DNA from 3 places in the Neobacillus sp. SRL179 genome. Region 1 is predicted to be linked to each of the others. Evidence: a T-box and tRNA genes for the amino acid it is inferred to sense, from the RefSeq annotation. Region 1 holds a T-box; the other regions hold tRNA genes.
The links. The T-box of region 1 lies ahead of ileS (isoleucine--tRNA ligase). A T-box ahead of a tRNA ligase gene usually reads a tRNA of that ligase, here a tRNA-Ile.
Positions count from the first base shown of each region.

Region 2: it encodes a tRNA-Ile, which carries the amino acid that the T-box ahead of ileS (isoleucine--tRNA ligase) is inferred to sense. The anticodon was not compared.
Region 3: it encodes a tRNA-Ile, which carries the amino acid that the T-box ahead of ileS (isoleucine--tRNA ligase) is inferred to sense. The anticodon was not compared.

Region 1 is NZ_OZ481792.1:1,580,075-1,583,327, reverse strand. It holds gene ileS (isoleucine--tRNA ligase) at 1-1,931, opposite strand, end outside; T-box leader at 2,005-2,245, opposite strand; gene AC4E8C_RS07885 (DivIVA domain-containing protein) at 2,295-2,810, opposite strand; gene AC4E8C_RS07880 (YlmH family RNA-binding protein) at 2,895-3,253, opposite strand, start outside.
Region 2 is NZ_OZ481792.1:3,771,945-3,775,197, reverse strand. It holds rRNA gene rrf (5S ribosomal RNA) at 1-14, shown strand, start outside; tRNA gene AC4E8C_RS18785 (tRNA-Val) at 22-97, shown strand; tRNA gene AC4E8C_RS18780 (tRNA-Thr) at 121-196, shown strand; tRNA gene AC4E8C_RS18775 (tRNA-Lys) at 203-278, shown strand; tRNA gene AC4E8C_RS18770 (tRNA-Leu) at 292-373, shown strand; tRNA gene AC4E8C_RS18765 (tRNA-Gly) at 392-466, shown strand; tRNA gene AC4E8C_RS18760 (tRNA-Leu) at 472-560, shown strand; tRNA gene AC4E8C_RS18755 (tRNA-Arg) at 578-651, shown strand; tRNA gene AC4E8C_RS18750 (tRNA-Pro) at 658-734, shown strand; tRNA gene AC4E8C_RS18745 (tRNA-Ala) at 749-824, shown strand; tRNA gene AC4E8C_RS18740 (tRNA-Met) at 845-921, shown strand; tRNA gene AC4E8C_RS18735 (tRNA-Ile) at 947-1,023, shown strand; tRNA gene AC4E8C_RS18730 (tRNA-Ser) at 1,044-1,136, shown strand; tRNA gene AC4E8C_RS18725 (tRNA-Met) at 1,299-1,372, shown strand; tRNA gene AC4E8C_RS18720 (tRNA-Asp) at 1,376-1,452, shown strand; tRNA gene AC4E8C_RS18715 (tRNA-Phe) at 1,461-1,536, shown strand; tRNA gene AC4E8C_RS18710 (tRNA-His) at 1,561-1,633, shown strand; tRNA gene AC4E8C_RS18705 (tRNA-Gly) at 1,652-1,725, shown strand; tRNA gene AC4E8C_RS18700 (tRNA-Ile) at 1,730-1,806, shown strand; tRNA gene AC4E8C_RS18695 (tRNA-Asn) at 1,816-1,890, shown strand; tRNA gene AC4E8C_RS18690 (tRNA-Ser) at 1,896-1,986, shown strand; tRNA gene AC4E8C_RS18685 (tRNA-Glu) at 1,998-2,069, shown strand; gene glgB (1,4-alpha-glucan branching protein GlgB) at 2,582-3,253, shown strand, end outside.
Region 3 is NZ_OZ481792.1:579,427-582,679, reverse strand. It holds gene AC4E8C_RS02900 (M20 family peptidase) at 90-1,547, shown strand; tRNA gene AC4E8C_RS02895 (tRNA-Ile) at 1,654-1,727, opposite strand; tRNA gene AC4E8C_RS02890 (tRNA-Gly) at 1,734-1,807, opposite strand; tRNA gene AC4E8C_RS02885 (tRNA-His) at 1,823-1,898, opposite strand; tRNA gene AC4E8C_RS02880 (tRNA-Asp) at 1,945-2,021, opposite strand; tRNA gene AC4E8C_RS02875 (tRNA-Met) at 2,025-2,098, opposite strand; tRNA gene AC4E8C_RS02870 (tRNA-Ser) at 2,265-2,357, opposite strand; tRNA gene AC4E8C_RS02865 (tRNA-Met) at 2,383-2,459, opposite strand; tRNA gene AC4E8C_RS02860 (tRNA-Pro) at 2,490-2,566, opposite strand; tRNA gene AC4E8C_RS02855 (tRNA-Arg) at 2,572-2,645, opposite strand; tRNA gene AC4E8C_RS02850 (tRNA-Val) at 2,664-2,739, opposite strand; tRNA gene AC4E8C_RS02845 (tRNA-Glu) at 2,743-2,817, opposite strand; rRNA gene rrf (5S ribosomal RNA) at 2,859-2,975, opposite strand; rRNA gene AC4E8C_RS02835 (23S ribosomal RNA) at 3,054-3,253, opposite strand, start outside.

The DNA of each region.
Region 1 (3,253 bases):
CGGTAAACTTCAGCCACCTGTTTTAAAATAGGATCTGAAACACGCACATCTGCTTGATAATCAACAGATGCAACCCAAAGGCGTAAAATATCTGCACCCAGCTGATTCATTACTTTTGCTGGAACTACCGTATTACCTAAAGATTTACTCATCTTTCTTCCTTCACCATCAAGGGCAAACCCATGACTTAAGACCCCTTTGTATGGTGCTTTCCCAGTTACCGCTACAGCAGTAGATAAAGAAGAGTTAAACCAGCCGCGATATTGGTCAGAACCTTCCAAATAAAGGTCAGCTGGACGGACTAAGTCTTCTCTCTCAAGAAGGACAGCCTGATGGGAAGAACCAGAATCAAACCAAACATCCATAATGTCCGTTTCTTTCGTAAAGGTACCGTTTGGACTTCCCGGATGTGTAAAGCCTTCTGGAAGTAGATCCTTCGCTTCACGTTCAAACCAAATATTTGAGCCATGATCACGGAAAAGGTTAGAAATATGATTGATGGTTTCATCTGTAATAATTTCTTCACCATTTTCAGCATAGAATACTGGGATTGGCACACCCCATACACGTTGACGTGAAATACACCAATCACCACGGTCACGGACCATATTAAATAATCGAGTTTCACCCCAAGCAGGTACCCATTTTGTTTCTTTTACAGCTTCTAATAGATCATCACGGAAATCTTTAATGGATGCAAACCATTGGGCTGTCGCACGGAAAATAACTGGTTTCTTTGTTCTCCAATCGTGTGGATAAGAGTGAGTAATGAACGATAACTTTAATAAAGCACCCGCATTTTCTAATGCTTCAGCAATCGGCTTGTTGGCTTTATCATAAAATAATCCTTCAAAACCTTCTGCCTCGCTCGTCATTACCCCTTTATCATCAACCGGACAAAGGACATCCAAACCATATTTTTGACCTACATAGAAATCATCTTCACCATGACCTGGAGCGGTATGCACACAACCAGTACCCGCATCAGTGGTAACATGTTCGCCCAACATGACTAATGAATCACGGCCATATAATGGATGGGCAGCAACAATATATTCTAATTCCGATCCTTTTACTTTTTGTACGACTGTTGGACTCTCCCAGCCAATTTCTTTCGTTACGGCTTCTAGCAGTGCTTCAGCCACAAGGTACTTATGGCCATTCTCTGAAACAACTACATAGGTTAAATCAGGATGTACAGAAATTCCAAGGTTGGCAGGAATCGTCCATGGAGTTGTTGTCCAGATGACAATTTCAGTTTCTGTATCCAGTACACCCTTGCCATCTTTTACTTTAAAAGCTACATAGATCGATGCAGACTTTTTATCTTGATATTCAATTTCAGCTTCAGCCAAGGCAGACTCACTTGATGGAGACCAATAAACAGGCTTTTTACCCTTGTAAATATATCCTTTTTTCGCCATCTCACCAAATACTTTAATTTGTTGCGCCTCGTACTCAGGCTTAAGTGTAATATACGGATTTTCCCAATCGCCCCGAACGCCTAGACGTTTAAACTGTGTGCGCTGATTATCAATTTGTTCCAGTGCATATTTAGTACAGAGTTCACGGAATTCCGCTACCGACATTTCTTTCCTTTTCACACCTTTATTTGTTAAAGCCTGTTCAATCGGCAATCCGTGAGTATCCCAACCAGGAACATAGGGTGCATGGTAGCCGCTCATCGACTTATAACGAACAATCATATCCTTTAAAATCTTGTTAAGAGCATGACCCATATGAATATCCCCGTTTGCATATGGAGGACCATCATGTAATATAAACATCGGACGACCTTTTGTTCGTTCTTGTACCTTTTGATAAATATTCATTTCTTCCCATTTTGCCTGAATTTCAGGTTCTCTCTGGGGAAGGTTGCCTCGCATTGGAAATTCCGTTTTTGGCATTAATAATGTTTCTTTAAATTCCATGTCTTCTTCCTCCAACTCATTTATATTGAACAGAATGGTCATTTTTCCAAATAAAAAAACCCTCTCATCCCAAAAAAGGGACGAGAAGGTTTTATTCCCGCGGTACCACCCTGATAGATAATACCGAAAAGTACTATCCTCTTTAAACATTCGTAACGTGAATAACACGCCTGAGCCTACTACTCTTATCACAGAGTTTCGGTCTGGAACTCGAGGGTGATTTTCCAATTTTTCCACTTTACCGGGCTTTCACCATCCCCGGCTCGCTATTAAAGGAAAAAGAAAAATTGTACTGTCCCTGTCATCGTCAATTTCCATTCTATACAACTATCTAAGAATTATATGCTAATAAAACGTACTTCGTCAAGCTAGTGAGTCTTCTTCTTGATGAATTTTTAACTCAGTTGCATCGACTTCATACTCTAATAAATGATCCCAATCGTCAGTGTTCAACATATCGAGTTGGGCTTCAATCAACATTTTGAACCGTGTACGGAATACTTTTGACTGTTTCTTTAAATCTTCAATTTCAAGGGCAATTTTTCTTGCCTTAGAAAGAGACTCATTGACAATTCGGTCCGCATTTTTCTCTGCTTCTTTAATAATAAGTTTAGCTTCCTTTTGGGCATTCCGTTTTACATCCTCACCCGCTTCTTGAGCAATGATGATGGATTTGTTTAAAGTTTCTTCAATATTTACAAAATGACCTAGACGTTCATTCATATCGTTCAGGCGCTCTTCTAAATCTTTCTTTTCTCTAAGTACGAGTTCATAATCCTTAATCACCTGATCAAGAAATTCATTTACTTCATCCTCATCATACCCACGAAAACCCTTATTAAACTCTTTATTATGAATATCTAACGGCGTTAACGGCATTCATGCCACCTCCATACAATCTGTAAATCCATATGTATAAGCAAATATTCGACAAGTTTTTCGAAAATCCTGCTTTGTTAGCAATTATTTTTGTTTTCCGACACTTATCCGCCATTTGTCTTTTTTTGTTTTTCCATCAATTCCTGTAATCTTGGCTCTTCCTTGCCCTCTTACCGATATCATGTCGCCAAGGTCGCAGAGAAAAGCTGGATTTTCAATTATCGCCCAGTTGACCTTAACCAGCCCATGCTGAATTAAGGTTAGAGATTTTTGTCGAGAAATATGATAGATCCCTGAAATAATTGTATCAAGTCGTAAAGAGGAAATGGTTAAATCACTTTCATCCCATAATTCACTAGTCACCATTGCCTTTTCAATAGTACTTTCAACTAACTTTACTCCTGCCCGGCCAATAGATTCAATATTTGTTTTTATATAGTTAC
Region 2 (3,253 bases), 2.2 Mb from region 1:
GGACGTTGCCAGGCAATATATGGAGGATTAGCTCAGCTGGGAGAGCATCTGCCTTACAAGCAGAGGGTCGGCGGTTCGATCCCGTCATCCTCCACCATATATTATTCCAAATTATTATTTGCCGGGGTAGCTCAATTGGTAGAGCAACTGACTTGTAATCAGTAGGTTGGGGGTTCAATTCCTCTCGCCGGCACCACTATACGAGCCATTAGCTCAGTTGGTAGAGCATCTGACTTTTAATCAGAGGGTCGAAGGTTCGAGTCCTTCATGGCTCACCATTTAAATGAATATGCGGGTGTGGCGGAATTGGCAGACGCACCAGACTTAGGATCTGGCGCCGCAAGGCGTGGGGGTTCGACTCCCTTCACCCGCATCATTTAATTTCTTATATGCGGAAGTAGTTCAGTGGTAGAACATCACCTTGCCAAGGTGGGGGTCGCGGGTTCGAATCCCGTCTTCCGCTCCATTAATGCCGGGGTGGCGGAACTGGCAGACGCACAGGACTTAAAATCCTGCGGTAGGTGACTACCGTACCGGTTCGATTCCGGTCCTCGGCACCATTACAACAAATTCATATGCGCCCTTAGCTCAGCTGGATAGAGTGTTTGACTACGAATCAAAAGGTCGGGAGTTCGAATCTCTCAGGGCGCATTATTTCGGGAAGTAGCTCAGCTTGGTAGAGCACTTGGTTTGGGACCAAGGGGTCGCAGGTTCGAATCCTGTCTTCCCGACCATCTCCTTTTCAAATGGGGTCTTAGCTCAGCTGGGAGAGCGCCTGCTTTGCACGCAGGAGGTCAGGGGTTCGATCCCCCTAGACTCCACCAAAATTTAAATTTGAATATTTGGCGGTGTAGCTCAGCTGGCTAGAGCGTACGGTTCATACCCGTAAGGTCGGGGGTTCGATCCCCTCCGCCGCTACCAATATCATTTAAAAGTACTTCAACTTGGACCTTTAGCTCAGCTGGTTAGAGCAGACGGCTCATAACCGTCCGGTCGTAGGTTCGAGTCCTACAAGGTCCACCATGAAACTTTATATTACACACGGAGGAATACCCAAGTCTGGCTGAAGGGATCGGTCTTGAAAACCGACAGGCGGGTAACACCGCGCGGGGGTTCGAATCCCTCTTCCTCCTCCATAATTTTTATGCCTTTTATTGTCGCGGGGTGGAGCAACGAGCATTGCTTCAGTGAATAATCTGCGAGTTGTGTCAATCGAATCGCTGCTTGAATTAGCTTACTGAGATTGATACAGTCCATGCAAGCTTGGAGCATAGATTCACCGAATTATTTATTATTGTCGCGGGGTGGAGCAGTCTGGTAGCTCGTCGGGCTCATAACCCGAAGGTCACAGGTTCAAATCCTGTCCCCGCAATACGGTCTGGTAGTTCAGTTGGTTAGAATGCCTGCCTGTCACGCAGGAGGTCGCGGGTTCGAGTCCCGTCCAGACCGCCACTAAGTGTGGCTCAGTAGCTCAGTCGGTAGAGCAAAGGACTGAAAATCCTTGTGTCGGCGGTTCGATTCCGTCCTGAGCCACCATTTTTAATTGAATATATTCTTATGGCGGCTGTGGCGAAGTGGTTAACGCACCTGATTGTGGTTCAGGCATTCGTGGGTTCGATTCCCATCAGCCGCCCCTTTTAAAAATTATTATGCGGGTGTAGTTTACTGGTAAAACCTCAGCCTTCCAAGCTGATGTAGTGGGTTCGATTCCCATCACCCGCTCCAATTGGGGCCTATAGCTCAGCTGGTTAGAGCGCACGCCTGATAAGCGTGAGGTCGATGGTTCGAGTCCATTTAGGCCCACCATTTTAATGTTCCGCAGTAGCTCAGTGGTAGAGCTATCGGCTGTTAACCGATCGGTCGTAGGTTCGAGTCCTACCTGCGGAGCCAATTATGGGGAAGTACTCAAGTGGCTGAAGAGGCGCCCCTGCTAAGGGTGTAGGTCGGGTGACCGGCGCGAGGGTTCAAATCCCTCCTTCTCCGCCATAAATATAATCGGCCCCTTGGTCAAGCGGTTAAGACACCTCCCTTTCACGGAGGTAACACGGGTTCGAGTCCCGTAGGGGTCATAGATAAAAACTGATAACATACTGTTATCAGTTTTTTTGTATGCAATTTTTTATGAAAAGACAGATGGTGTCAGTAGAATATAAATACGCTTTTGATTTGAGATAAAATTAAGTCTTCCAAAACCTTCATTTCCTTTCCTGCAAAAGGCAGCATAAAAGATTAAATTTATTATATTAAAATAATATTTAACTGGTTATCTTCTCTTTAAAAATGATTGATACCGCTTACATTTGCCTCGTTTACAATGTATATCACCCAACTAAATTATTAATAAATAAATAACTTTTTTGACCTTAATTTTATAAAATTTTATAAAAAACTTGATAAAATTCTGTCATATATTGACGAGATTTTTGTCGTTTTGTGTTTAATTATGCTGAAAAAGGGTAAACAGTATCATCTTACATCAATTGTTGTCGGAAAAGATAAAAAAGTTTTTTGAGGCTTATGCTTCATTTGCACTTATAATTGTTCAAAGAAATACATATTTTCATTGAGGATGAGGAGAGCCATGACTGTGAATACGTTATACCCAACCGATTATCAGCTGCATTTGTTCCATGAAGGCAGCTTTTACCAGAGTCATCAGCTTTTTGGCGCTCATATTTTTAAGAATTCCGATCAAGTGTATACAAGGTTTTGTGTGTGGGCTCCAAATGCTTATCAAGTGAGGCTTACAGGCGATCTTAATAACTGGAATGGTGAAGGATATGAACTACAGAAAGTAAATGATGAGGGAGTTTGGGCGATTATAATTAATCAGGATCTTACCGGAACCATTTATAAGTATGAAATTATTACACATTTCGGTGAAAAGCTCCTTAAGGCAGATCCATTTGCCTTTTACTCGGAAGTCAGACCCCAAACAGCATCGATTGTCTATTCCAATGAGGAATATGACTGGCAAGATGATCATTGGATGAAGCGAAGAGAAAGAAAAAACATTTTATCGGAACCAGCAGTCATTTATGAAGTCCATCTTGGTTCGTGGAAAAAGCATCTAGACGGCAGCTACTTCACCTATAGGGAATTGGTGTTAGAACTTATACCCTACGTACTTGAACATGGGTTTACTCATATAGAGTTGTTACCACTCGTTGAGCATCCGCTCGACGCCTCTTGGGGATATCAAGGAACAGGTTACTTTTCCGTTACCTCAAGGTATGGGAATCCAGATGACTTT
Region 3 (3,253 bases), 1.0 Mb from region 1:
TTTTAGTGAATCGAGAAGTCATTTTACTATTCCCACTTTTCTAAAAACTAATGTAAAATACAAGTATATCGAAAATCGGGGGAATTCTATTGAAAAAGCGAAAGATTACCTTTTTGTTTATTTCTGGACTAATTCTTATTTTTATAATTGTAACCGTTTTCAATTCGGTAAAGGTAAACTCAAAACAGCCAACTGCAAAACCAACTAACGTAGTAATCAATGAGGATCAAGCTATTCAGCACTTATCCACAGCCATCACCTTCAAAACAGTTTCGTATCAAGACCGCAGTAAATTTGACTTAAAAGAATTTGAAGGGTTTATTTCATTTTTACAAGAAAGTTTTCCTGCTGTCCATGAACAGCTTGAATTTGAAAAAATAAATTCTTACGCCCTCGTCTATAAATGGAAAGGCTCTGATACTAATAAGAAGCCAGTTGGTTTAACCAGTCATTATGATGTGGTCCCTGTTTTATCCGGAACAGAGGCCAATTGGGAACAAGATCCTTTCAGTGGGACCGTGGTAGACGGAAAGATATGGGGCCGGGGCAGCTTGGATGACAAAATTGGTGTCATCGGCATTTTACAAGCTATTGACTATTTAGTAGAAAAAGGCTACAAACCCACGCGCGATATGTATTTCATGTTTGGTTTTGACGAAGAAATTGGCGGAGAAGAAGGTGCCAACAAAATTGTTAACACACTAAAAGAAAGAGGGATTACCTTTGACTATGTTTTAGATGAAGGTGGTGCGATTGTTGAACACATGGTACCTGGTGTAAATCAACCGGTTGGTGTGGTTGGTATTTCTGAAAAAGGATCAGCGACTGCCGAATTAACCATTGAAGGCAGCGGCGGTCACTCCTCACAGCCGAAGAACCACACGAATATTGGCCGAATGGCAAGCGCAATATCTAAGTTAGAAGATACACAGTTTAAAGGTGACCTCAAGGGACCTGGGGAAGACCTATTTGAATTCGTGGCACCAGAAATGAGTTTTGGAATGAAGTATATCTTTGCTAATAAAGTAATTTTTGAACCAGTTATTGAAAAAATTCTACTTGAGAAGCCCGCATCGGCGGCTTTAATCCGGACGACCATCGCCCCAACTATTTTTCAAGCGGGGGAGCAATACAATGCCTTGCCTGAAAAGGCCACTGCCTATATTAATCTTCGTCTTATGCCAGGTGATTCTTTGACAGATGTAAAACATTTTATTAAGGAAACGATTGATGATAAAGATATTAAAGTGAACATAACGGGCAGCGAGGCTTCCAAGGTTTCCTCCATTAACGGCTGGCAGTTTACGTCGATTCAACAGGCTGCAAGAAATGTGTATGGCAACGCAGTTATCGCTCCCTATTTAATGTTTGCTGGCTCTGATGCCAAACATTATGACAGAATCGCGAAAAATACGTACCGTTTCCTGCCCGTACAGATTACCTCCGAGGATTTAAACAGAATGCATGGAACGAATGAACATATTAGTATTAAAAATTATATCAATGCTATTAAATTTTATGTAGAAGTGATCAAGGAGTCAGATTAATAATTTAGTAACTTATATGCTAAAAAAATTTAATCTTTAAAAAAAGAAAGGTGCCAGTCCCCAAAGCGTAAACGCATAGGAACTGACACCTTTCTTTGTATATAGATGGGCCTAAATGGACTCGAACCATCGACCTCACGCTTATCAGGCGTGCGCTCTAACCAGCTGAGCTATAGGCCCATATTTTGGAGCGGGTGATGGGAATCGAACCCACTACATCAGCTTGGAAGGCTGAGGTTTTACCAGTAAACTACACCCGCATAATAATTCTAAAATGGGGCGGCTGATGGGAATCGAACCCACGAATGCCTGAACCACAATCAGGTGCGTTAACCACTTCGCCACAACCGCCAAAATCTATATATATATTAATAGTAGTCATCCTACTAGAAAAAAGTGGCGGTCCGGACGGGACTCGAACCCGCGACCTCCTGCGTGACAGGCAGGCATTCTAACCAACTGAACTACCGGACCATATTGCGGGGGCAGGATTTGAACCTGCGACCTTCGGGTTATGAGCCCGACGAGCTACCGAACTGCTCCACCCCGCGATAATAAAAATAATACTAAGTCACTATGCTCCATATTTGCATGGACTGTATCAATCTCAGTAAGCATATTCAAGCAGCGGTTCGATTGATACAACTCGCAGTTTTTTCATTGAAGCAACGCTCGTTGCTCCACCCCGCGATAATAAAATAAAAAGTATAAAAATTATGGAGGAGGAAGAGGGATTCGAACCCCCGCGCGGTGTTACCCGCCTGTCGGTTTTCAAGACCGATCCCTTCAGCCAGACTTGGGTATTCCTCCAATATTACAAACAATAATATATTTTTGGTAGCGGCGGAGGGGATCGAACCCCCGACCTTACGGGTATGAACCGTACGCTCTAGCCAGCTGAGCTACACCGCCAAAATGAATATTATTGTATTTTCTTAAAAATGGTCGGGAAGACAGGATTCGAACCTGCGACCCCTTGGTCCCAAACCAAGTGCTCTACCAAGCTGAGCTACTTCCCGTAAAATGCGCCCTGAGAGATTCGAACTCCCGACCTTTTGATTCGTAGTCAAACACTCTATCCAGCTGAGCTAAGGGCGCAAAATAACTTAATTAATATGGTGGAGGATGACGGGATCGAACCGCCGACCCTCTGCTTGTAAGGCAGATGCTCTCCCAGCTGAGCTAATCCTCCATATGGTGACCCCTACGGGACTCGAACCCGTGTTACCTCCGTGAAAGGGAGGTGTCTTAACCGCTTGACCAAGGGGCCGTCATTTAATTTCGGCAAAATAATAGCCCCATAGGGGCTTAGCCTGGCAACGTCCTACTCTCACAGGGACGCGTGTCCCAACTACCATCGGCGCTGAGAAGCTTAACTTCCGTGTTCGGTATGGGAACGGGTGTGACCTTCTCGCCTTAATTACCAGACTATTTAATTAGAGGTTCATTCCCTCAAAACTAGATAATGCAGAAGAAGTTTTAAAAAATCGAGTTCACCTAATATAAATGGTTAAGTCCTCGAACGATTAGTATCAGTCAGCTCCACATGTCGCCACGCTTCCACCTCTGACCTATCAACCTGATCATCTTTCAGGGTTCTTACTAGCTTGACGCTATGGGAAATCTCATCTTGAGGGGGGCTTCATGCTTAGATGCTTTCAGCACTTATCCCGTCCGCACATAGCTACCCAGCGATGCCTTTGGCA